DNA from 3 places in the Streptomyces sp. NPDC014727 genome. Region 3 is predicted to be linked to each of the others. Evidence: riboswitches for the same ligand, from Rfam matches in the RefSeq annotation. Region 3 holds a riboswitch; each other region holds the start of a gene.
The links. A riboswitch is a leader RNA that binds a small molecule or an ion and turns the genes downstream of it on or off. The one in region 3 is predicted to bind glycine.

Region 1 (6,974 bases), on a different contig from region 3:
GTCCCGTATTACTCGGGACGAGCCGCGTTCCGGACTACTTCAGACCGGGGTACAGCGGGAACTTCTCGGCCAGCGCGACGACGCGGGCCTTCAGGCTGTCCGCGTCGTAGGACGGCTTGAGCGCGGAGGCGATGATCTCCGCGACCTCGGTGAAGTCCTCGGCCTGGAAACCGCGGGTGGCCAGGGCCGGCGTACCGATCCGCAGACCCGAGGTGACCATCGGCGGCCGCGGGTCGTTCGGGATGGCGTTCCGGTTGACCGTGATGCCCAGCTCGTGCAGCCGGTCCTCGGCCTGCTGGCCGTCCAGCTCGGAGTTGCGCAGGTCGACGAGGACCAGGTGGACGTCCGTACCGCCGGACAGCACGGAGACACCGACCTCGGTGACGTCCGGCTGGACCAGCCGCTCGGCGAGGATGCGGGCGCCGTCCAGGGTGCGCTGCTGGCGCTCCTTGAACTCCTCGGTCGCCGCGACCTTGAACGAGACCGCCTTGGCCGCGATCACGTGCTCCAGCGGACCGCCCTGCTGGCCCGGGAACACCGCCGAGTTGATCTTCTTGGCGAGCTCCTGCGTCGACAGGATGACGCCACCGCGCGGACCGCCGAGGGTCTTGTGCGTGGTGGTCGTGACGACGTGGGCGTGCGGCACCGGGTTGGGGTGCAGACCCGCGGCCACCAGGCCGGCGAAGTGCGCCATGTCGACCATCAGGTACGCGCCGACCTCGTCCGCGATGCGGCGGAAGGCGGCGAAGTCCAGCTGACGGGGGTACGCGGACCAGCCGGCGACGATCAGCTTCGGCTTGGACTCCTTGGCCAGACGCTCGACCTCGGCCATGTCCACGACGCCGGTCTCGTCGACGTGGTACGGGACCACGTTGTAGAGCTTGCCGGAGAAGTTGATCTTCATGCCGTGCGTCAGGTGACCGCCGTGGGCCAGGTTCAGGCCCATGATCGTGTCGCCCGGCTTCAGCAGCGCGAACATCGCGGCGGCGTTGGCCTGCGCACCGGAGTGCGGCTGGACGTTCGCGGCCTCGGCGCCGAACAGCGCCTTGATGCGGTCGATGGCGATCTGCTCGACGACGTCGACGTGCTCACAGCCGCCGTAGTAGCGGCGGCCGGGGTAGCCCTCGGCGTACTTGTTGGTGAGGACGGAGCCCTGGGCCTCCATGACCGCGACCGGAGCGAAATTCTCCGAGGCGATCATTTCGAGGGTGGACTGCTGACGGTGGAGCTCGGCGTCGACGGCGGCGGCGACGTCCGGGTCCAGCTCGTGGAGGGAGGAGTTGAGAAGCGACATCAGGTGGTCCCTTGGGGTCTTTAGTTGCCGGAGAACTCGGTGTACTCGTCGGCGGAGAGCAGGTCCTTCGGCTCCTCCGCCACACGTACCTTGAACAGCCAGCCGCCTTCGAACGGAGCGGAGTTCACCAGCGACGGGTCGTCCACGACGTCCTGATTCGCGGCGGTGACCTCACCGGTCACCGGCGAGTACAGGTCGCTCACCGACTTGGTCGACTCCAGCTCGCCGCAGGTCTCGCCCGCGGTCACCGTGTCACCGACCTCGGGGAGCTGGGCGTAGACGACGTCGCCGAGCGCGTTGGCGGCGAACTCCGTGATGCCGATCGTCGCCACACCGTCCTCGACGGCCGACAGCCACTCGTGCTCCTTGCTGTAATGCAGCTGCTGGGGGTTGCTCATGACCTGAATTCTCCTGTACGCGTGGGAGTGCTGATGAACGGTGGTCTTACGGTGTGAGACGGGAATGCGTCACTTCTGAGGTGCGCGGACGTCACTTCTGACGCTTGTAGAAAGGCAGCGCCACGACTTCGTACGGCTCGTGGCTGCCCCGGATGTCCACCCCGATGCCCGTGGTGCCGGGCGTGGCGTGCGCGGCGTCCACGTACGCGATGGCGATCGGCTTGCCCAGGGTGGGCGACGGGGCGCCCGAGGTGACCTCGCCGACGATCTCGCCCCCGGCGACCACGGAAAAACCGGCGCGCGGCACCCGGCGGCCCTCGGCGATCAGCCCGACCAGCTTGCGGGGCGGGGCGGTCTCGGCGCGCTCGGCGGCGGCCGTCAGGGCCTCGCGGCCGACGAAGTCGCCCTCCTTCTCGAACTTCACGACCCGGCCGAGGCCGGCGTCGAAGGGGGTCAGCTCGGTCGTCAGCTCGTGCCCGTAGAGCGGCATGCCCGCCTCCAGGCGCAGCGTGTCGCGGCAGGAGAGCCCGCACGGGATCAGGCCGTGGGAGGCGCCGGCCTCGGTGAGGGCCTTCCACAGCTGCTCGGCGTGCTCGGGGGCGACGAACAGCTCGAAGCCGTCCTCGCCGGTGTAGCCGGTGCGGGCGATCAGCGCGGGCACACCGGCGACCGTGCCGGGCAGGCCGGCGTAGTACTTCAGGCTGTCCAGGTCGGCGTCGGTGACCGAGGCCAGGATGGCGGGGGACTCCGGGCCCTGGACGGCGAGCAGCGCGTACGCGTCGCGGTCGTCGCGCACCGCGGCGTCGAAGCCGTCGGCCCGCGCGGTCAGCGCGTCCAGCACGATCTGGGCGTTCCCGGCGTTGGCGACGATCATGTACTCGTCGTCACCGAGGCGGTAGACGATCAGGTCGTCCAGGATGCCGCCGTTCTCGGCGCAGATCATGGTGTAGCGGGCGCGGCCGACGGCGACGGTGCCGATGTTGCCGACCAGCGCGAAGTTCAGGAAGGCGGCGGCCTCGGGGCCGGTGACGGTGATCTCGCCCATGTGGGACAGGTCGAAGAGACCGGCCCTGGTGCGCACCGCGTTGTGCTCGTCGCGCTCGCTGGCGTACCGCAGGGGCATGTCCCAGCCCGCGAAGTCGGTCATGGTCGCGCCCAGCGAACGGTGCAGGGCATCGAGGGCGGTGAGACGGGGGGCGGTGCTCATGGATGTGACTCCCGGGGCATGACGACGAGGACAATCCCTCCCCATCTGTCATCGGAACCTGAGAGGTTCGCCGAGAGCCCCTGAGGGGTTCGGCTTGCACCTTGGGTGGAGCCGCGGAGCGGCCCGCTTTTCAGATCTGCCTCATCCACGCGGTACGGGGCCTGAGAGATTCAAGGGAGGAACTTGCTCCTTCGGCGCCCGGCACATGCAGTGACCGGAACTCTCCCGCGCGGATTCAAGCGGCCTTTATGCAGTTGGCCGGGTCATCATCGCACGCATTCCGTCGGAGTGGGGCCCCGGTCCCCTCTCGGAATCGACGGCGTGGACGGTTGTGTCGCATTACCTTTTCTTTACACTTCAGGGGCATACGCGGGTGACCCGACAGGGGGAGGGCGATGACGTTGCAGCGGTACGCGACAACCGCGGGAGTCGCGCACGACGCGATGCCCGCACAGCCGGGGGTCCCGGCCGGGGAGATGCTCGGCCCGCGCGCGCCCGTCGTACGAGACCTGCGGGGGCGGGCCGGGCGCGGCCCGCGCAGCCTGCGCTTCGCGGCGGGCGACGTGGTGGTGGTCTCCGGACTGCCCGGCAGCGGCAAATCGACGCTCATCCGGCGGACGGTGACGACGGCCCGCGCCATCGACTCCCAGGACACCCGGGACCGCTGGGCCCGGCTGATGCCCCGCTTACTCCCGTACGCCCTCTACCGTCCGCTGGTCCGCGCCGCCCACTACCGGGGACTGTGGCGCGCGCTGCGCTCCGGCGAGTCCGTCGTCGTCCACGACTGCGGAACCCAGGCGTGGGTGCGCGGCTGGCTGGCCCGTGACGCCCGGCGCCGGGGCCGCGTCCTCCATCTCGTCCTGCTCGACGTCACACCGCAGACGGCGAAGGAGGGCCAGCGGGAGCGCGGGCGGGGTGTCTCCGGATACGCCTTCGCCCGGCATCGCAGGGCGGTGGGGAAGCTGCTGCGGGTCACCGAGACCGGCCTGCTGCCGCCCGGCTGCGCCTCGGCGGTGCTGCTGGACCGCGAGGCGGCGAGGGCGCTGGGCCGGATCACGTTCGCCACGGCACCGAAGGCGCGGGCGGCAGGCCGTAATCTTCTGCGGGAAGGCTCGGGCAAGAAGGGGAAGCAGTGGACATTCCGGCGCAGGTCCAGTCCCATCCGCAGAGCGGATGGCCGGCCAATGAGCTCGAAGAGGTACTGATGGCCTCGGTGGGTAGCCCGGAGGCGGGCGGACGGCTCGTCGAGGTGCTCGGGCGCAGCCAGGTCTGGGTGCCCCTGCCCAATGGCGGCGGACCCGACTCCCCGGACCTGGACCTGCCGACACTGGAGATCGACGGCGCCGCGTACGTTCCTGTCTTCAGCTCCGAACAGCAGTTCCTCGCCTGCGTCGGCACCCGTATGTCCGTCACCGTCGCACCCGCCCGCGACTTCGCCCGCGGTCTGCCCCCGCAGCTCGGTATCGCGGTGAATCCGGGCGGCGCTGTCGGGATGCCGCTGCCGCCGCCCGCCGTGGCCGAGCTCTGCCGCGCCGGACGCACCCCGCTGGACGGGCCGGCCGGCGGCGGCCGGGTCCGGCTGTACGAACCGTCCTGGCAGGAGGAGCCCGTCGACTTCCTCGCCGCGGCGGCCGGCGAATTCGAGGAGAGCGGCGTCGTGCTCACCGCCCGCCGGACGCTGGCCAGCATCGAGGGCGGCGAGCCCGTCCTCTTCATAGGGGTCGAGTTCTCCACCTGGGAGGGCGCCGGACGCAACGCCCCGATGGACGCCCTCGGCCGTGCGCTGGGCCGGGTCGAGGTGCCCTGGCCGGTCAACCTGGTCCTGCTCGACGTGGCACAGGACCCGGTCGGCGACTGGATGCGGGAGAAGGTCCGGCCGTTCTACCGGCGCGAGACCCCGTAGCACGCCGACGGCTCCAGGGCCGATTGCCACGTCGGCCCATGGAGTCAAGTCGGTGTCAGGACCGACGCATAAGCTGGTTTGATGGCTGGTGCCTCGGCATCATGCCGCACCCGTGTGCCCCGGGAGCGGCGGGCCGACACAGTGGATCGAAGAGGGGCGGGACCAGGTGAGTGCGTCAGGCACCGCGGCGGCCGGGCAGGTCGAGCACATGCTGCGCCAAGTGACGCCGGGACGCTACGACGCGTACGAGGCGCTGCTGCAGGCCCTCGTGAACGGCCGGATCTGGATGCTCCTCTGGCACGGCCAGGCGGGCTCGCCCGACGCCCAGTACGGAAACATGGAGATCGACGGCCTCGGCTACGCCCCCTGTGTGACCTCCGCCCAGGAGCTCTCGGCCAGTGGCTGGAACCGGGCCCATGAACTGGTCGGCGGGCGCGACATCGCCCGTGCCCTCTTCCCCGACCGCTGGGGCATCTGGCTCAACCCGCACGCCCCGGGCGGCGGAATCGGCATCCCCTGGCTGGATCTGCGCCGGATCGCCACCGGCCTCGACCGGATGCCCGCGGGCCCCCTCCGGCTCACCGAGCCGGCCATCGAGATCCCGCAGTTCTACGCCCTGCTCGCGCAGAACGCCCACCACACCCCCGCGATCCGCTCGCTGCGCCGTGCCTGGGTGCAGCCCGCGCTCGGCGTCCCCTATCTCGCCATCGGCCTCGACCTCTACGACACGAGTCAGACCTCGGTCGACGCCGTGCGCGCGATGATGCAGCAGTCGATCGGCGCGGTCCCGGACGGGCTGCCCGTCTCCACCGTCGCGATGTCCGACGAGTACGACCCGGTCGCGATGTGGCTGCGCGCCAACGCCCGCCCGTTCTACGACCGCGAGGCCCATGCCCCGGCGGCCCCGGTGGCGGGCTACGGCTATCCGCCGCCGCAGGGCGCGTACTGAGCGCGCGCCGTCGGAGTCGCGCGTACCGGTAGGGGTGCGCGGTCGGCCGTACCCGGTGTCCGCGACGCGACCGCGTGAGCCCGGTGTGCCCGGAATGCAGGTGTACGTTCCTGATTTCCTGGACATACACATAGAGGGCCAACTCCCGAAATGTGGGCGCGTGTTCACGGCTTCCGGTGCATCTCGCCCTCCATGTCCGGGATTTCCGCGCTGGGGACGTCTGGTGGTGAAAGCGGCGTGAATCTACGCGCGTGCCCCTCTTCCGCCTCAACTGGCCCGTGTTCGAGGGGCGTTCACATCCGTCCGGATAACGGAACACCCCTGACCGCATCACGGTTAGGCATCCATTCGCCTGACGGTATGGCTACCGCGCGCAACAGCAATGAAGACTCCCGCAGCAAGGGCGTCCTGCCGCCTCTGTGTACGACTGACTGATCCGTGCCGCCACAGCGGCCAGTTCGGCCCGGCCACCGCCGGTTGAGAGGGGTCCTTGCCACGATGACGGCACCACTGCATGAGCCGACCACGGAAGCGGACCCGATCGCGACCGGTGGTCCCGCAGCCGACTCAGGGGTGAAGAAGGTCGAGGGACGGTCTCTCAAGCAGATCGCCTGGAACCGCCTGAAGCAGGACAAGGTCGCGCTGACGGGTGGCATCGTTGTCCTCGTCCTGATCGTGGTGGCGATCTTCGCGCCCCTCATCGTGGGCCTGCTGGGGCACCCGCCGAACGACTTCCACCAGGACAAGCTCGACCCGCTGACCAACCTCCCCCAGGGGAGCCTCGGCGGCGTCAGCGGCGACTTCCTCTTCGGCGTCGAGCCCAACAAGGGGCGCGACATCTTCAGCCGGATCGTCTACGGCGCCCGGATCTCGCTGCTCGTGGCGTTCCTCGCGGCCCTGGTCGCGGTGGCGCTCGGCACGCTCTTCGGGATCATCGCCGGCTACTTCGGCGGCTGGGTCGACGCGGTGATCAGCCGGGTCATGGACGTGCTGCTGTCGTTCCCGCAGCTCCTGTTCATCATCTCCCTCGTCTCCGTTCTCCCCGACGATCTGCTCGGCCTCACCGGCAGCGGGGTGCGCATCGCCGTACTGGTCGCCGTCATCGGCTTCTTCGGCTGGCCGTATGTGGGACGCATCGTCCGGGGCCAGACGCTCTCGCTGCGCGAGCGCGAGTACGTGGAGGCGGCGCGCAGCCTCGGCGGCGGACGCGGGCACATCCTCTT
Region 2 (6,974 bases), on a different contig from region 3:
GGGGTCGGCGCATCGTAAAGGTGGTGCGTGGTGGAAACTGTCGAGTGGATACGGACGTTGTGAAGATGTCCGGGTCGGCAGGTGTATTCATTCAGGGTTCGTCCTGCCCCACGGGCGGGTCTATTTCGGTCAAGGGGAATCGCCCGTGAAGTTGTTTGGGAAGTTGTTCGGCAAGAGCGCTCGCGATGAGGCTGCCCGCCATCGCGCACCACGCCATGGCCAGGTGGATGAGCAGGGCTCGGAGCGCCCGCTCTACCGCGATCAGGTATCCGGTTCGAGTGGTGACAATTCGGGAGTTTCCGGCGCGTCGTCCGTTGACCCTGCCGGTGCCGGCCGCATAGGTTTCGGGGAACCGTCAACCTCAAGTACGGGTGGAGGGTTCAGCCCGGGGCAGGAGGGTTCGTCCATGCCGGTCTGTACGAGGTGCGGGCATCGCAACGCCGAGGCCAGTCGTTTCTGCTCCAACTGTGGTGCGCCGCTGAAGGGCGGAATTCCCGAGCGTGCCTCGGAGACGACCTCGACCATCTCCATCTCCGGCCTGGAGGCGTACGAGGCGGAGGCCACCGGGCAGACGCCCGTACCTTCCCTCTCGCCCGAGGCACAGGCAGCTGTCGACGCTCTTCCGCTCGGCTCGGCGCTCCTGGTGGTGCGACGTGGTCCGAACTCCGGCAGCCGTTTCCTGCTCGACGGGGAGCTGACCACGGCCGGCCGCCACCCGCAGAGCGACATCTTCCTCGACGACGTGACGGTGTCGCGGCGGCATGTGGAGTTCCACAGGATGCCTGACGGCAGCTTCACGGTCGGGGACGTCGGCAGCCTGAACGGCACCTATGTCAACCGCGAGCGCATCGACTCCGTCGCACTGTCCAACGGCGACGAAGTGCAGATCGGCAAGTACCGGCTGGTCTTCTACGCGAGCCAGCGGGGCATCTGACCCGTCAGGGAAGGTCCATGCTGAGAACACCGACGGGCGGTGCCGGTAACGGCACCGCCACCGCCGACGACCGCCCGATGAGCATCGGCACGGTGCTCCTGCAGCTGCGGGACGAGTTTCCCGAGGTGACGATCTCCAAGATCCGCTTTCTGGAGGCCGAAGGGCTCGTCGAGCCGCAGCGGACCCCCTCCGGCTACCGCAAGTTCCGTGAGGCCGACGTGGAGCGGCTGGCTCAGGTGCTGCGTATGCAGCGGGACCACTATCTGCCGCTGAAGGTCATCCGGGAACATCTGGACGCCCTCACCCGCGGTGAGAAGTCCGCCCTGCCGTCCGGAGGCGGTCCCCGGGATCTGGCCGACGGCGGCTGGGAGGCGGAGCCCGGACGGGCTACCGCAGCCCGGATCGGCAGAGCCGAGCTGCTCGCGGCCGCCGAAGTCACCGAGAGTGACCTTGCCGAGTGGGAGTCGTACGGCCTGGTCGTTCCGACCTCCGAGGGTGGATACGACGCCGAGATGGTCACGGTGGCCAAGCTTGTGGCGGATCTGGGTCGATTCGGTCTGGAACCGCGTCACCTGCGCGCCATGCGAGCGGCCGCGGACCGTGAGGCCGGACTCGTCGAGCAGGTGGTCGCGCCCCTGCGTCGACACCGGAATCCGCAGACCAGGGCACACGCGGAGGCCACCGCGCGGGAGCTCGGAGAGCTGTCCGTACGGCTTCATTCGGCCCTGGTGCAGGCGGCTCTGCGGGTCCGGTTCCACTGATCACGTCGGTGCCCGACTACCCAAACCTGCCGAGCACGTCCTAGGGTTGCTGTGTGAACGAGCTCGACGTTGTGGGTGTCCGGGTGGAAATGCCCTCCAACCAACCGATCGTGCTCCTGCGTGAAGTGGGAGGCGACCGGTACCTCCCCATTTGGATCGGTCCTGGTGAGGCGACCGCGATCGCCTTTGCCCAGCAGGGCATGGCACCGGCCAGGCCGCTGACCCATGATCTCTTCAAGGATGTGCTCGAGGCCGTCGGCCAGGAGCTGACCGAGGTCCGAATCACGGACCTGCGGGAAGGGGTCTTCTACGCGGAGCTGGTCTTCGCCAGCGGGGTCGAGGTGAGCGCGCGGCCGTCCGACGCCATAGCGCTCGCCCTGCGCACCGGAACGCCGATCTACGGCAGTGACGGGGTGCTGGACGACGCGGGTATCGCCATCCCGGACGAGCAGGAGGACGAAGTGGAGAAGTTCCGCGAGTTCCTCGACCAGATCTCACCGGAGGACTTCGGGACCAACAGTCAGTGACCGTTCTGCGGGGCCGCCGTCAGCGCATCCGACAAGCCTTTCCCGCTCGCATGTCACGTGAAACCACCCTCAGGGTGATTATCACTCGGCGTGCCGAGTGTGGCGATCGTTGACGCACCCCGAGTGACTGCCTACCTTCGAGATGGCAGGACAAGGACGGAGGTCGGCGTGAGAAGCAGCGGCGACGGTACGGCAGCGGGTGGGCCGTATCCGCAGCAGGGGAGTACAGCCGGCCGCACCATCAGGCAACCGGTTCAACCGGCGGCGGTGGCGGGGGGCGGCGTGGCATCGGCCAACGACATCGGTTATCGCGGGCCGACGGCTTGCGCGGCTGCGGGGATCACCTATCGGCAGCTCGACTACTGGGCCCGTACGGGGCTGGTCGAGCCGAGCGTGCGCCCCGCATACGGCTCGGGCACGCAGCGGCTCTACAGCTTCCGGGACGTCGTCCTGCTGAAGATCGTGAAGCGTTTCCTGGACACGGGCGTCGCCCTTCAGAACATCCGCACCACGGTTCAACACCTGCGGGCCCGCGGATTCCAGGATCTTGAGCGGATGACGCTGATGAGCGACGGCGCGACGGTATACGAGTGCTCTTCGCCGGACGAGGTCGTCAGTCTGCTCCAGGGCGGCCAGGGGGTCTTCGGTATCGCTGTGGGCGTGGTGTGGCAGGACGTGGATGCGGCGCTGTCACAACTGCACGGTGAGCGGGTGGACACCGGCGAGACACTGATCGGGAACAATCCCACCGATGAACTCGCGCGGCGACGCAATCGCGCCGGCTGACCCCGTACCGGAATCGGGCGCGGCGATTGTCAGTGCCGTAGGGCAGCATCGATTGATGTGAGAGCCGCGCCCACCATCCTGCATCTCGACATGGATGCCTTCTACGCCTCCGCCGAGCAGGCGTCGAAGCCCAGCCTGCGCGGCAAACCTGTCGTGGTGGGTGGGCTGGGGCCCCGCGGGGTCGTCGCCACCGCCTCGTACGAGGCCCGGCGCTTCGGGGTGCACTCGGCGATGCCCATGGCGCAGGCGCGGAGGCTGGCCCCCAACGCGGCCTATCTGGTGCCGCGCTTCCTTCTGTACCGGACGGTCAGCGACCAGGTGATGGAGCTGCTGGGGCGGCTCTCCCCGCTGGTGGAGCCGCTCAGTCTCGACGAGGCCTTCGTGGACCTGGAGGCAGGCGGGGCGGCCGACGACTCGGCTTCCGCGCGGGAGGTCGGAGAGCAGCTGCGTACGGCCATCAAAGCGGTCACCGGGCTCACCGGTTCGGTCGGGCTCGCCGGTTCCAAGATGCTTGCCAAGATCGCTTCGGAGGAGGCGAAGCCGAACGGGCTGCTGCTCATCGAACCGGGCACGGAGCGGGAGCTGCTCGCACCCATGCCGGTACGGATCCTCCCCGGCGTCGGACCCGCGACGGCGGACCATCTGCGCCGCGCCGGGATGACGACGGTGGACGACCTCGTCGAGGCGGGTGAGGCGGAGCTCGTACGCCTGCTGGGGAGGGCGCACGGGGGCTCGCTCCATCGCATGGCGCTCGGGTACGACGACCGGCCCGTGGTCGCGGAGCGGGACGCCAAATCGGTGTCGGTGGAGGACACCTTCGACGCGGACCTGCACGACCGGGTGCGGGTCAGGACGGAGGTGGAGCGGTTGGCCGACCGATGTGTCCAGCGGCTGCGGGGGGCGGGGCGGTCCGGTCGGACGGTGGTGCTGAAGGTGCGCCGGTACGACTTCTCCACGCTCACACGGTCGGAGACGCTGCGTGGGCCCACGGACGACCCCACGGTGGTCCGGGAGGCCGCCGCGCGGCTCCTGGAGGCTGTGGACACCACCGGAGGGGTACGGCTCCTCGGTGTGGGCGTCACGGGGCTCGCCGATTACACCCAGGAGGATCTCTTCGCACAGGCCGCCGGTGAGCGGGCCGCGAGCGGGGAAGCGGCCGAGGAGGATAGGACGGCGGGAGGCCGTGGGGAGGAAACGGTGAGCGGTGCGCCGGAGGAGCCCCCAGGGAGCGCAGAGCAGTCGGCGGCACGGCGCTGGACCGCCGGACACGACGTACGCCATGACACATACGGGCATGGCTGGGTGCAGGGCAGCGGCATCGGCCGGGTGACGGTGCGGTTCGAGGAACCTGAGTCGGCGCCCGGCCGGGTGCGGACGTTCCGGATCGACGATCCGGCCCTGCAGCCGGCCGAGCCGTTGCCATTGGTCCGGAACCCGGTGGACTACTCGTCCTGGCCGGCGAGTCTGCCGAAGTCCCTGTCCGGGCCGGTCTCCTCGAACGGGGAGTCCAGGCCGTAGTGCCGGTAGAGCTGGAGCTCCTGTTCGGGCGAGAGATGGCGGCCGACGCCGAAGTCCGGTGCGTCCTTGATCAGCGCACGGTCGAAGGGGACGCGGAGCGAGTCCTCCACGAATTCGCTGGGTTCCAGCGGGACGAACGCGTCCCGGCTGAAGAGTCCGGTGCGTACGGCCGCCCACTCGGGGACACCGGTCGCGTCGTCGAGGTACACCTCGTCCACGGTTCCGATCTTGGTGCCCTTGCGGTCGAACGCCTTGCGGCCGATCAGGCTGCGCGGATCTATGTCGGTCTGCACGGTCCCTCCCACTGGTCGCGGCTACTCCACAAGCACTACAAAAGTGCAGATCCGGGGGGTTGGCCACTCGAGAATGGCGCCACTGACCCCGCTGGTAGGCTGGTACTGGCCGCTGACCCCGTGCGGGAGAGTCCTCCGGAGCTGATCCGAAGGCGCCGAAGGAGCAAATCCTCCCCGGAATCTCTCAGGCCCCCGTACCGCACGGACGAGGTCACTCTGGAAAGCAGGGCGGGTTCCGCGCGGCCGAGTGCCGATGCGGCTCCTTCCCTCACCGACGGTGAAAGCCGGTGCGCCGCAGGGTGCGCCGGTGAAGCTCTCAGGTCGAGATGACAGAGGGGGAGGCCGTTCGGGCACCCGCGCCGTGGTGCCCCTCGCAGGTCGTGACAGACCAGGAGGCCTCCACCATGACCCCCCGCCGCACTCCGCTCTCCCAGCTGGAGCAGGGCATTCCGTTCGAGCAGCGCCACATCGGTCCCGATGCCGAGGCACAGTCGAAGATGCTCGCCCAGGTCGGCTACGGCTCGCTGGACGAGCTCACCGCGGCAGCCGTGCCCGATGTCATCAAGAGCGCGGAGGCACTCCGGCTGCCGACCGCTCGCACCGAGGCCGAGGTCCTCGCGGAGCTGCGCGCCCTCGCCGACCGCAACCAGGTGCTGGCCCCGATGATCGGGCTCGGCTACTACGGCACCTTCACTCCGCCGGTGATCCTCCGCAACGTCATGGAGAACCCCGCCTGGTACACGGCCTACACGCCGTACCAGCCGGAGATCTCGCAGGGCCGCCTGGAGGCGCTCCTCAACTTCCAGACGATGGTCGCCGAGCTGACCGGGCTGCCCACCTCCGGCGCCTCCCTGCTCGACGAGGGCACCGCGGCCGCCGAGGCCATGGCGCTCTCGCGGCGCGTCGGCAAGGTCAAGAACGGCGTCTTCCTGGTCGACGCCGATGCCCTGCCGCAGACGATCGCCGTCATCGAGACCCGCGCCGAGCCGACCGGCGTCGAGGTCGTCGTCGCCGACCTCGCCGACGGCATCCCGGCGGAGATCGCCGAGCGCGGTGTCTTCGGCGTCCTGGTGCAGTACCCCGGTGCCTCCGGCGCGGTGCGCAACATCCAGCCCGTCATCGAGCAGGCCCACGACCTCGGTGCGATCGTCACGGTCGCCGCCGACCTGCTGGCCCTGACCCTGCTCACCTCCCCGGGTGACCTGGGCGCGGACATCGCGGTCGGCACCACGCAGCGTTTCGGTGTGCCGATGGGCTTCGGCGGACCTCACGCCGGGTTCATGGCCGTACGCGAGCAGTTCGCACGCAGCCTGCCCGGCCGCCTCGTCGGCGTCTCCGTCGACGCGGACGGCACCAAGGCCTACCGGCTGGCCCTGCAGACCCGCGAGCAGCACATCCGTCGTGAGAAGGCCACCAGCAACATCTGTACGGCTCAGGTGCTGCTTGCCGTCATGGCCGGGATGTACGCCGTTTACCACGGCCCGGACGGGCTGCGGACGATCGCTCAGCGCACCCACCGCTACGCGACGATCCTGGCCGAGGGGCTGCGCGCCTCGGGTGTCGAGGTGGTGACGGGCGCCTACTTCGACACCCTCACCGTGCGTGTTCCGGGGAAGGCCGCCGACATCGTGGCCGCGGCTCGCGACCGAGGTGTCAACCTCCGGCTCGTGGATGCCGACCTGGTTTCCCTCGCCTGCGACGAGACGACCACCCGTACGCAGATCGCCGCAGTCTGGGCCGCCTTCGGTGCCGACGGGGACATCGAGGCGCTGGACGCGGCGGCCGCAGACGCACTGCCCAAGTCCCTGCTGCGCACCGACGAGATCCTCAACCACCCGGTCTTCCACCAGCACCGTTCCGAGACGGCGATGCTGCGCTATCTGCGCAAGCTCGCCGACCGGGACTACGCCCTGGACCGGGGCATGATCCCGCTCGGCTCCTGCACCATGAAACTGAACGCGACCACCGAGATGGAGTCGATCACCTGGCCCGAGTTCGGCGCGCTGCATCCCTTCGCGCCGGCCGAGCAGGCACAGGGCTTCCTCACCCTCATCCGTGAGCTGGAGGAGCGCCTCGCCGAGGTCACCGGGTACGACGCGGTCTCGATCCAGCCGAACGCCGGATCGCAGGGCGAGTTCGCAGGCCTCCTGGCGGT
Region 3 (6,974 bases):
CCTTGAGGTCGAACCGGTCGAGCAGGTCGAGCACGCGGGGTACGCCGGTCAGCGCGCCGTACGCCTGGTGGCTCATCACGGACAGCCGGTCCCGGGTGCCACGGTCGATGGTGAGGGCGACGTCCTCGGCGTCGAGGTCGAAGCCGAGATTGGCGGCGGCCCGGAAGCCGGTCGGCCAGGTGATCGGGGCGGCCGGTTGGGTGGCGTCGCCGGTGGGGGTGGTCATGACGGTTCCTTCAGATCGAGAGAAGCAGGAGTTCAGGCGCGGGCGCGGGTGCTGCCGCCGTTGGCCGAGATGGTCTGGCCGACGAACGCGGTCAGACCCGGCCGCGAGAGCAGGGCGACGGTGGCGGCGATCTCCTCGGGCCGGCCGATCCTGCCGGCGGGGATCTCGGCGCCGTACTGCGCGTGCATCTCCTCCAGGCTCAGGCCGGCGTCGTCGGCGTCCACCTGCAGCTGGGGCGTGTCGATGATGCCCGGCGCGACCGCGTTGACGGTGATGTTCTCGGGCGCCAGCTCACGGCCCAGCGACTTGGTGAGCGCGATGAGTCCCGCCTTCGAGGAGGCGTACGCCGTGGCGCGCGGCCAGCCGACGACCCCCCACTCGGAGGTGATGACGACGATGTTGCCGCGCCCCTTGCGCCTCATCCCGGGCAGCACGGCCTGCACGCACCGGAAGGTGCCTGACAGGTTCGTGTCGATATTGCGCCACCAGTCGTCGAGCGGCTGGTCGAGGATCGGGCTCATCGACATGTACGCCGCATTGCACACCAGTACGTCGACCGGTCCCTGCTCGCGCTCGACCGCGGCGAACGCGGTCCGCACCGCCTCGGGATCGGCCATGTCGGCCACCACCGGGAAGCCACCGGTCAGCTCGACCACCTCACGCATCTGCGGGGTGTCGGCCCGGCCGTTCACACCGACCTTCGCGCCCTCCGCGGCCAGCCGGAGCGCGATCGCCCGGCCGATCCCCTGGGTCGCGCCGGTCACGACGGCGACCCTGCCCTCCTGGCGACGTCGTACGTTCGGCTCGCTCATCAGATCACTGCTCCCATGTTGGGGGAAAGCACTTCGCCGAAGCAGAACCCGCCCTCGTCGACCAGGAACTGCACGGCCTGGGCGATGTCCTCGGGCTGGCCGAGGGCCCGCGCCGGCAGGGACGCCAGGTACTCCGGCGTGCGCTGGGCCGCCGGCAGCAGGGGCGTGTCGGTCGGGCCGGGCGCGACCGCATTGACGCGGACGCCGTGCTCGGCGACCTCCGCGCCGAGGCTGCGCACGAAGCCGAGGATCGCGCCCTTGGCCGCCGAGTAGTGCGCCTCGCTCTCGGTGCCGCCGATGCCGAGCTCGGAGGAGATCGCCACGACGGTGCCCTCACCCCTGTTGATCATCCCGGGCAGCACCGCCCGGACCGGGTTGAGCAGGCCGCCCACGTGGACGTGCATCATCCGGTTCCAGGCCTCCTCGGTGATCTCGCCGACCGGCACCAGCTCGTAGTGCCCCGCCGCCGTGACCAGCGCGCCCACCGGCCCGACCTCGGCCTCGATCCGGCCGAAGGCGGCGGACACCGACGCCGGGTCGGCGACGTCGCACTCGTAGGAGTGCTTCAGGTGCTCGACGGGACGCAGGTCGAGACCGCAGACGGTCCAGCCCGTCTCCTCCAGCGACCGGCACACGGCCGCGCCGATGCCGGAGGCGGCGCCCGTGACGACCGCGACGCGCGCGCTCATCGGACGACCTCCCGCTCGCCCACCGGCTCACTGATCTGGTTGCGGCGGCTCGCGTAGACCGCGACGCCGACGATGCCCAGTGCGACCAAGCTGATCACCATACTCCAGTTGATGTACCACGGCTGACCGGGACTTGTTCGCGGCCAGAGGACGTTGACGATTTCAATGGCCAGCCACGCCGCGGCGGCGTACGTGACGATCCCACCCCAGCGGCCCATGGAGAAGGGCCCGGGCACCCAGCGCCCACTGAGACGGAGCAGGGCGGCAGCGAAGACCGGGATCGCGAAGGCGATGTAGGGGCCCATCACGGAGAAGTTCACCAGCACGTCGTAGAAGTCCGAGCCGGCGAAGAGCAGGAAGAGCGCCGAGACGACGGCGGTCAGGCCGATCGCAGAGATCGGCATCCGTTCCGGGCCGGCTAGCTTGGCGAGGGTGGCCGCGCCGGGCAGGGCCCCGTCGCGGGCCATGCCGTAGACGGCGCGGGAGACGGCCGACTGGACGGCGAGGAACGCCGAGACGAAGCCGATCACGAACATGATGAGCAGCGGCTTGGCGATCGAGGCGCCGAGCTGCTCGGTCAGGGTCGCGGAGACCGGGTCACCGCTCTGCACGTTCAGCACGGCGGGCAGGTCCGGGATGGCGAGGATGACCGAGACCGCCGAGAACATCACGATCACGCCGACCAGGAGCAGGCCGAAGATGATGGCCTTGGGCACGTTGCGCTCCGGATCCTGCACCTCCTCGGCGATCGACCCGGCGGACTCGAAGCCGAGGAACGCCCAGCCGACGAAGGCCATCGCGACGAGCATCGTGCTCAGCGTGCCGCCGTTCGCGTGGGGCAGGCCGTCGAAGAGGGTCGAGACCGGGTTGACCCGGTGGAAGGCCAGCAGCACGATGCCGAGCACGACCGAGCCCACGATCTCGCACAGGATGCTCGCGGTGATCATCACCTTGAGGACCTGGCGGCCGATCATGTTCGCCGCGGTGCCGAGGCCGATGATGCCCATCGCGACCAGGACGCGCTGCCGCTGGCCCGGTGCGGCGTCGAAGACTTCGAGCAGGAAGCCCGCCGCGGCGTACGCCATCGTCGACAGGGTGAGGGTGAGGCCCCAGATGTACGCCCACGCGGCGGTCCAGCCCCAGGCCGTTCCGCGGGCGTGCCGGGCCCACTGGTAGACGCTGCCGGCGTACGGCCAGCGCGAGGCGAGCTCGCCGAAGACGAATGCCACGAGCAGCTGGCCGCCGAGCACGATCGGGAACGCCCAGAAGAAGCGCGGCCCGGCGGCGAACAGGCCCAGCGCGAAGATGGCGTACAGCGCCACGATCGGCGAGATGTCGGCGAAGGCGAGCGACAGGGCGGAGCGGAAGCCGAACCCGCGGTTCAGTACGTCGTGGCCGCCGTCCGGCGGCGTCACGACCGCGCGGTCGGCGGTGCTCTCAAGGCTGGGTGGTCCCATTGCGGTGACCTCCTGGGGTGGGCCAGTGATTTCGGCCTCAGTCTCATGGCTCCGTGGCACTGCGCAACAGCCACCCAATGTCACGCCTTTGGCGCACGGTCCTATACGAATGCACAACGCGCCCGGCGGCGCCGACCACGGGGTCGGCGCCGCCGGGCGCGGGGGTCCTGCCTCAGGCGACCTCGCTCGGCACGGCCACCGGGGCCGGCGCGGCGGGGGCGCGGCGCGCCGGGCGAGCTTGGTCTGGCCCAGGTAGAGGACGGTGGCGACGACCAGGCCGACGATCCAGGAGACGACCGCGCCGCCGAGGTCGTCGACCAGCGGGCCCGTGTAGAGCCCGGTGTTGACGAACGGGACCTGCGCAGCCATCGTGGCCACGTAGGCGGTGATCGTCGGCCAGTTCACCAGACCGTAGCTCCCGCGCCGGTCGAAGAGCTGGTCGGTCTCGTACTCGCTGTGCCGCACCAGGTAGTTGTCGGCGAGGTTGATCGCCGTCCACGGCACCGGCAGGTTGAGCAGGAACAGGGTGATGTTGAGGACCGGCGCGGCTCTGGATCATCTGCGGCACGCCCATTCAGGGCTCCTGGATGGAGTGGTACGCCATGAACAGGGCGCCCACCAGGTTCCCGACGACGATCGCGAAGATCGCCCAGGGCAGGTCGAGCCCGATCAGGACGGCGAGCGCGCCGTTCACGAAGCCGGTGATCTGCAGGTTGCTGGAGAACCACACCGTGAACAGGTGTCAGGGCCTGCCGTGCCGCTCGTTCACCGGGACGTAGTCGATCGAGTGCTGCTCGATGCGCTCGTTGCGCTGGGTCAAGGCCGATGCGGTCGGGCACCTCAGGTGGGAGGTGTCGGTGGACTCCACCGTCGCCCGAGCGCACCAGCACGCCGCAGGGGTGCGTAAAAGAGGGCTGGCGATCCACGCCGGCCGGGCACGGACGGCCTGGCGCGCGAGCCGGAGGACCACGCGCTGGGCCGATCGCGCGGCGGCCCGACCACCAAGGTCCACCTCGCGGTCGACTCTTCCTCGCACGTCCTGGCCGTGGTGGTCACCGCGGGCCAGCGGGCTGACGCGCCGCTGTTCACCGAGGTCATGGACCGTATCCGAGTGGAGTGCGTCGGCGACGGACACCCCCGCACCCGCCCCGACCGCGTGATCGCCGACCGCGTCTACTACTCCCGCCAGATCCGCTCCTACCTGCGCCGACGACAGATCCCATACACCATCCCTGAGAAGCTCGACCAGGCCGGGCATCGCCTGCGTCGAGGCTCGGCCGGCGGTCGCCCGCCCGGCTTCGACCGGGAACGGTACAAGCGCCGCCACAAGATCGAGTGCCGGATCGGCCTCCTCAAGCAATCCCGTGGCGTCGCGACCAGGTACGAAAAACCTCCTTCCCGAGCTCGTACGTACCCGGACGGTAGGCATCACCTGGCTGAGCAGGGAAGGGGCCCGGCCCTCATATGGCCAGGTCAGGCCCTATCCGGTCAGCATTCGATGACGTTGACCGCGAGTCCGCCGCGGGCGGTCTCCTTGTATTTGACCTTCATGTCGGCGCCGGTCTCCTTCATCGTCTTGATGACCTTGTCCAGGGAGACATGGTGGCGGCCGTCGCCACGGAGGGCCATGCGGGCCGCGGTGACGGCCTTGACCGCGGCCATGCCGTTGCGCTCGATGCACGGGATCTGGACCAGGCCGCCGACCGGGTCGCAGGTCAGACCGAGGTTGTGCTCCATACCGATCTCGGCGGCGTTCTCGACCTGTTCCGGGGTGCTGCCGAGGACCTCGGCGAGGCCGCCCGCGGCCATGGAGCAGGCGGAGCCGACCTCACCCTGACAACCGACCTCGGCGCCGGAGATGGAGGCGTTCTCCTTGAAGAGCATGCCGATCGCGCCCGCCGCGAGGAGGAAGCGGACGACGCCCTCCTCGTCGGCGCCGGGGACGAAGTTGACGTAGTAGTGCAGGACGGCCGGGATGATGCCGGCCGCGCCGTTGGTGGGGGCGGTGACGACGCGCCCGCCTGCCGCGTTCTCCTCGTTGACCGCCATGGCGTAGAGGGTGGTCCACTCCATCGCGCGCGTGGCGGGATCGCCCTCGGCGCGCAGCTGCCGGGCGGAGTTGGCGGCGCGGCGGCGGACCTTCAGGCCGCCCGGCAGGATGCCCTCGCGGGACATGCCGCGCGAGACGCAGCTCTGCATGGTGCGCCAGATCTCCAGCAGCCCTTCGCGGATCTCCTCCTCGGTGCCCCAGGCCTTCTCGTTCTCCAGCATCAGCGCGGAGATCGACAGACCCGACTCCCGGGAGAGGCGCAGCAGCTCGTCGGCGGTGCGGAAGGGGTGGGTGAGCTTGGTGTCGTCGAGCTTGATCCGGTCCTCGCCGACCGCGTCCTCGTCGACGACGAAGCCGCCGCCGACCGAGTAGTAGGTCTTCTCCAGCAGCGGCAGCCCGTCGGCGTCGTACGCGAAGAGGGTCATGCCGTTGGCGTGGTACGGCAGCGAGCGGCGACAGTGCAGCACCAGCTGGGTGGGCTCGTCGAAGTCGATCTCGTGGGCGTCGCCGAGCTCCGTCGCCAGCAGCCGCAGCCGCTGGGTGTCGCGAATGCGCTGCACCTCGGCGTCGGCGTGCTCCACGTCGACCGTACGGGGGCAGTGGCCCTCCAAACCGAGCAGGACGGCCTTCGGCGTGCTGTGGCCGTGCCCGGTCGCCCCGAGCGAGCCGAACAGCTCCGCCCGCACCGAGGCCGTATGCGCCAGCAGGCCGTCTTCCTTCAGACGGCCGACGAACATCCCGGTGGCGCGCATCGGGCCGACCGTGTGCGAGCTGGACGGCCCGATGCCGATGGAGAAGAGATCGAACACGGAGATGGCCACGGGCGGGCTCCCTTTGAATAGTTCGGCCTGAAAGTTTCGCCGCGCGGCAGGCGGCTTGCTCCATGGGCGAGGCGCGACGGGCGCCTGCTTTCCAGAGTCCGCCTTCTCTGCGCGGTAACGGGGCCTGAGAGTTTCCAGGGAGGATTTGCTCCTTCGACGCCACGTCCTTCAGGAGACGTGGGCTCTCCCGCGCAGAACCGCCAGCGGTGTGTTCAGTTGTTCGGTTCTTGCGGAAGTTTTGCGCCGAGTGCTTGCTGGTACAGCCGTCCGGCACGGTAGGAGGAGCGGACCAGGGGGCCGGACATCACTCCGGCGAAGCCGATCTCCTCGGCTTCCTCCTGGAGTTCGACGAACTCCTCGGGCTTGACCCACCGCTCCACCGGGTGGTGCCGCGCTGAGGGCCGCAGGTACTGGGTGATGGTGATCCGGTCACACCCGGCGTCGTGCAGGTTCTGCAACGCCGTCGAGACCTCCTCCCGGGTCTCACCCATGCCCAGGATCAGGTTCGACTTGGTGACCAGACCGAACTCCCGTGCCGCGGTGAGCACACCAAGCGACCTGTCGTAGCGGAAGGCGGGCCGGATCCGCTTGAAGATCCGGGGCACTGTCTCCACATTGTGCGCCAGCACTTCCGGGCGGGACTCGAACACCTGGGTCAGCAACGCGGGGACACCGTTGAAGTCCGGGATCAGGTTCTCCACCCCGGTGTCCGGGTTCAGCGCGTGGATCTGCCGGACCGTCTCGGCGTACAGCCAGGCACCGCCGTCGGGCAGGTCGTCGCGGGCCACGCCGGTGATGGTGGCGTATCGCAGCCCCATCGTCGCCACGGACTCCGCCACCCGGCGCGGCTCGTCCCGGTCAAGAGGCTGGGGCTTGCCGGTGTCGATCTGGCAGAAGTCGCAGCGCCGGGTGCACTGGT

Region 1: it holds a riboswitch for glycine, as region 3 does, so the genes downstream of both, gcvT (glycine cleavage system aminomethyltransferase GcvT) here and ACF1B9_RS32330 (L-serine ammonia-lyase) in region 3, are expected to answer to the same signal.
Region 2: it holds a riboswitch for glycine, as region 3 does, so the genes downstream of both, gcvP (aminomethyl-transferring glycine dehydrogenase) here and ACF1B9_RS32330 (L-serine ammonia-lyase) in region 3, are expected to answer to the same signal.

Annotation. Positions count from the first base shown of each region.
Region 1 covers NZ_JBIBYR010000022.1:95,534-102,507, reverse strand. Annotated here, with positions in the region: gene glyA (serine hydroxymethyltransferase) at 35-1,294, opposite strand; gene gcvH (glycine cleavage system protein GcvH) at 1,315-1,692, opposite strand; gene gcvT (glycine cleavage system aminomethyltransferase GcvT) at 1,784-2,899, opposite strand; glycine riboswitch at 3,040-3,137, opposite strand; partial or broken gene ACF1B9_RS28410 (AAA family ATPase) at 3,295-3,978, shown strand; gene ACF1B9_RS28405 (enhanced serine sensitivity protein SseB) at 4,032-4,802, shown strand; gene ACF1B9_RS28400 (enhanced serine sensitivity protein SseB C-terminal domain-containing protein) at 4,969-5,751, shown strand; gene ACF1B9_RS28395 (ABC transporter permease) at 6,250-6,974, shown strand, end outside.
Region 2 covers NZ_JBIBYR010000020.1:5,602-12,575, forward strand. Annotated here, with positions in the region: gene ACF1B9_RS26935 (FHA domain-containing protein) at 146-934, shown strand; gene ACF1B9_RS26940 (MerR family transcriptional regulator) at 952-1,695, shown strand; gene ACF1B9_RS26945 (bifunctional nuclease family protein) at 1,749-2,222, shown strand; gene ACF1B9_RS26950 (MerR family transcriptional regulator) at 2,391-3,008, shown strand; gene ACF1B9_RS26955 (DNA polymerase IV) at 3,066-4,526, shown strand; gene ACF1B9_RS26960 (PRC-barrel domain-containing protein) at 4,451-4,819, opposite strand; glycine riboswitch at 4,933-5,029, shown strand; gene gcvP (aminomethyl-transferring glycine dehydrogenase) at 5,224-6,974, shown strand, end outside.
Region 3 covers NZ_JBIBYR010000031.1:42,472-49,445, reverse strand. Annotated here, with positions in the region: gene ACF1B9_RS32360 (polysaccharide deacetylase) at 1-226, opposite strand, end outside; gene ACF1B9_RS32355 (SDR family NAD(P)-dependent oxidoreductase) at 259-1,038, opposite strand; gene ACF1B9_RS32350 (SDR family NAD(P)-dependent oxidoreductase) at 1,038-1,727, opposite strand; gene ACF1B9_RS32345 (amino acid permease) at 1,724-3,688, opposite strand; gene ACF1B9_RS32340 (cytosine permease) at 3,759-3,914, opposite strand; partial or broken gene ACF1B9_RS32335 (IS5 family transposase) at 4,003-4,652, shown strand; gene ACF1B9_RS32330 (L-serine ammonia-lyase) at 4,673-6,055, opposite strand; glycine riboswitch at 6,158-6,255, opposite strand; gene lipA (lipoyl synthase) at 6,268-6,974, opposite strand, start outside.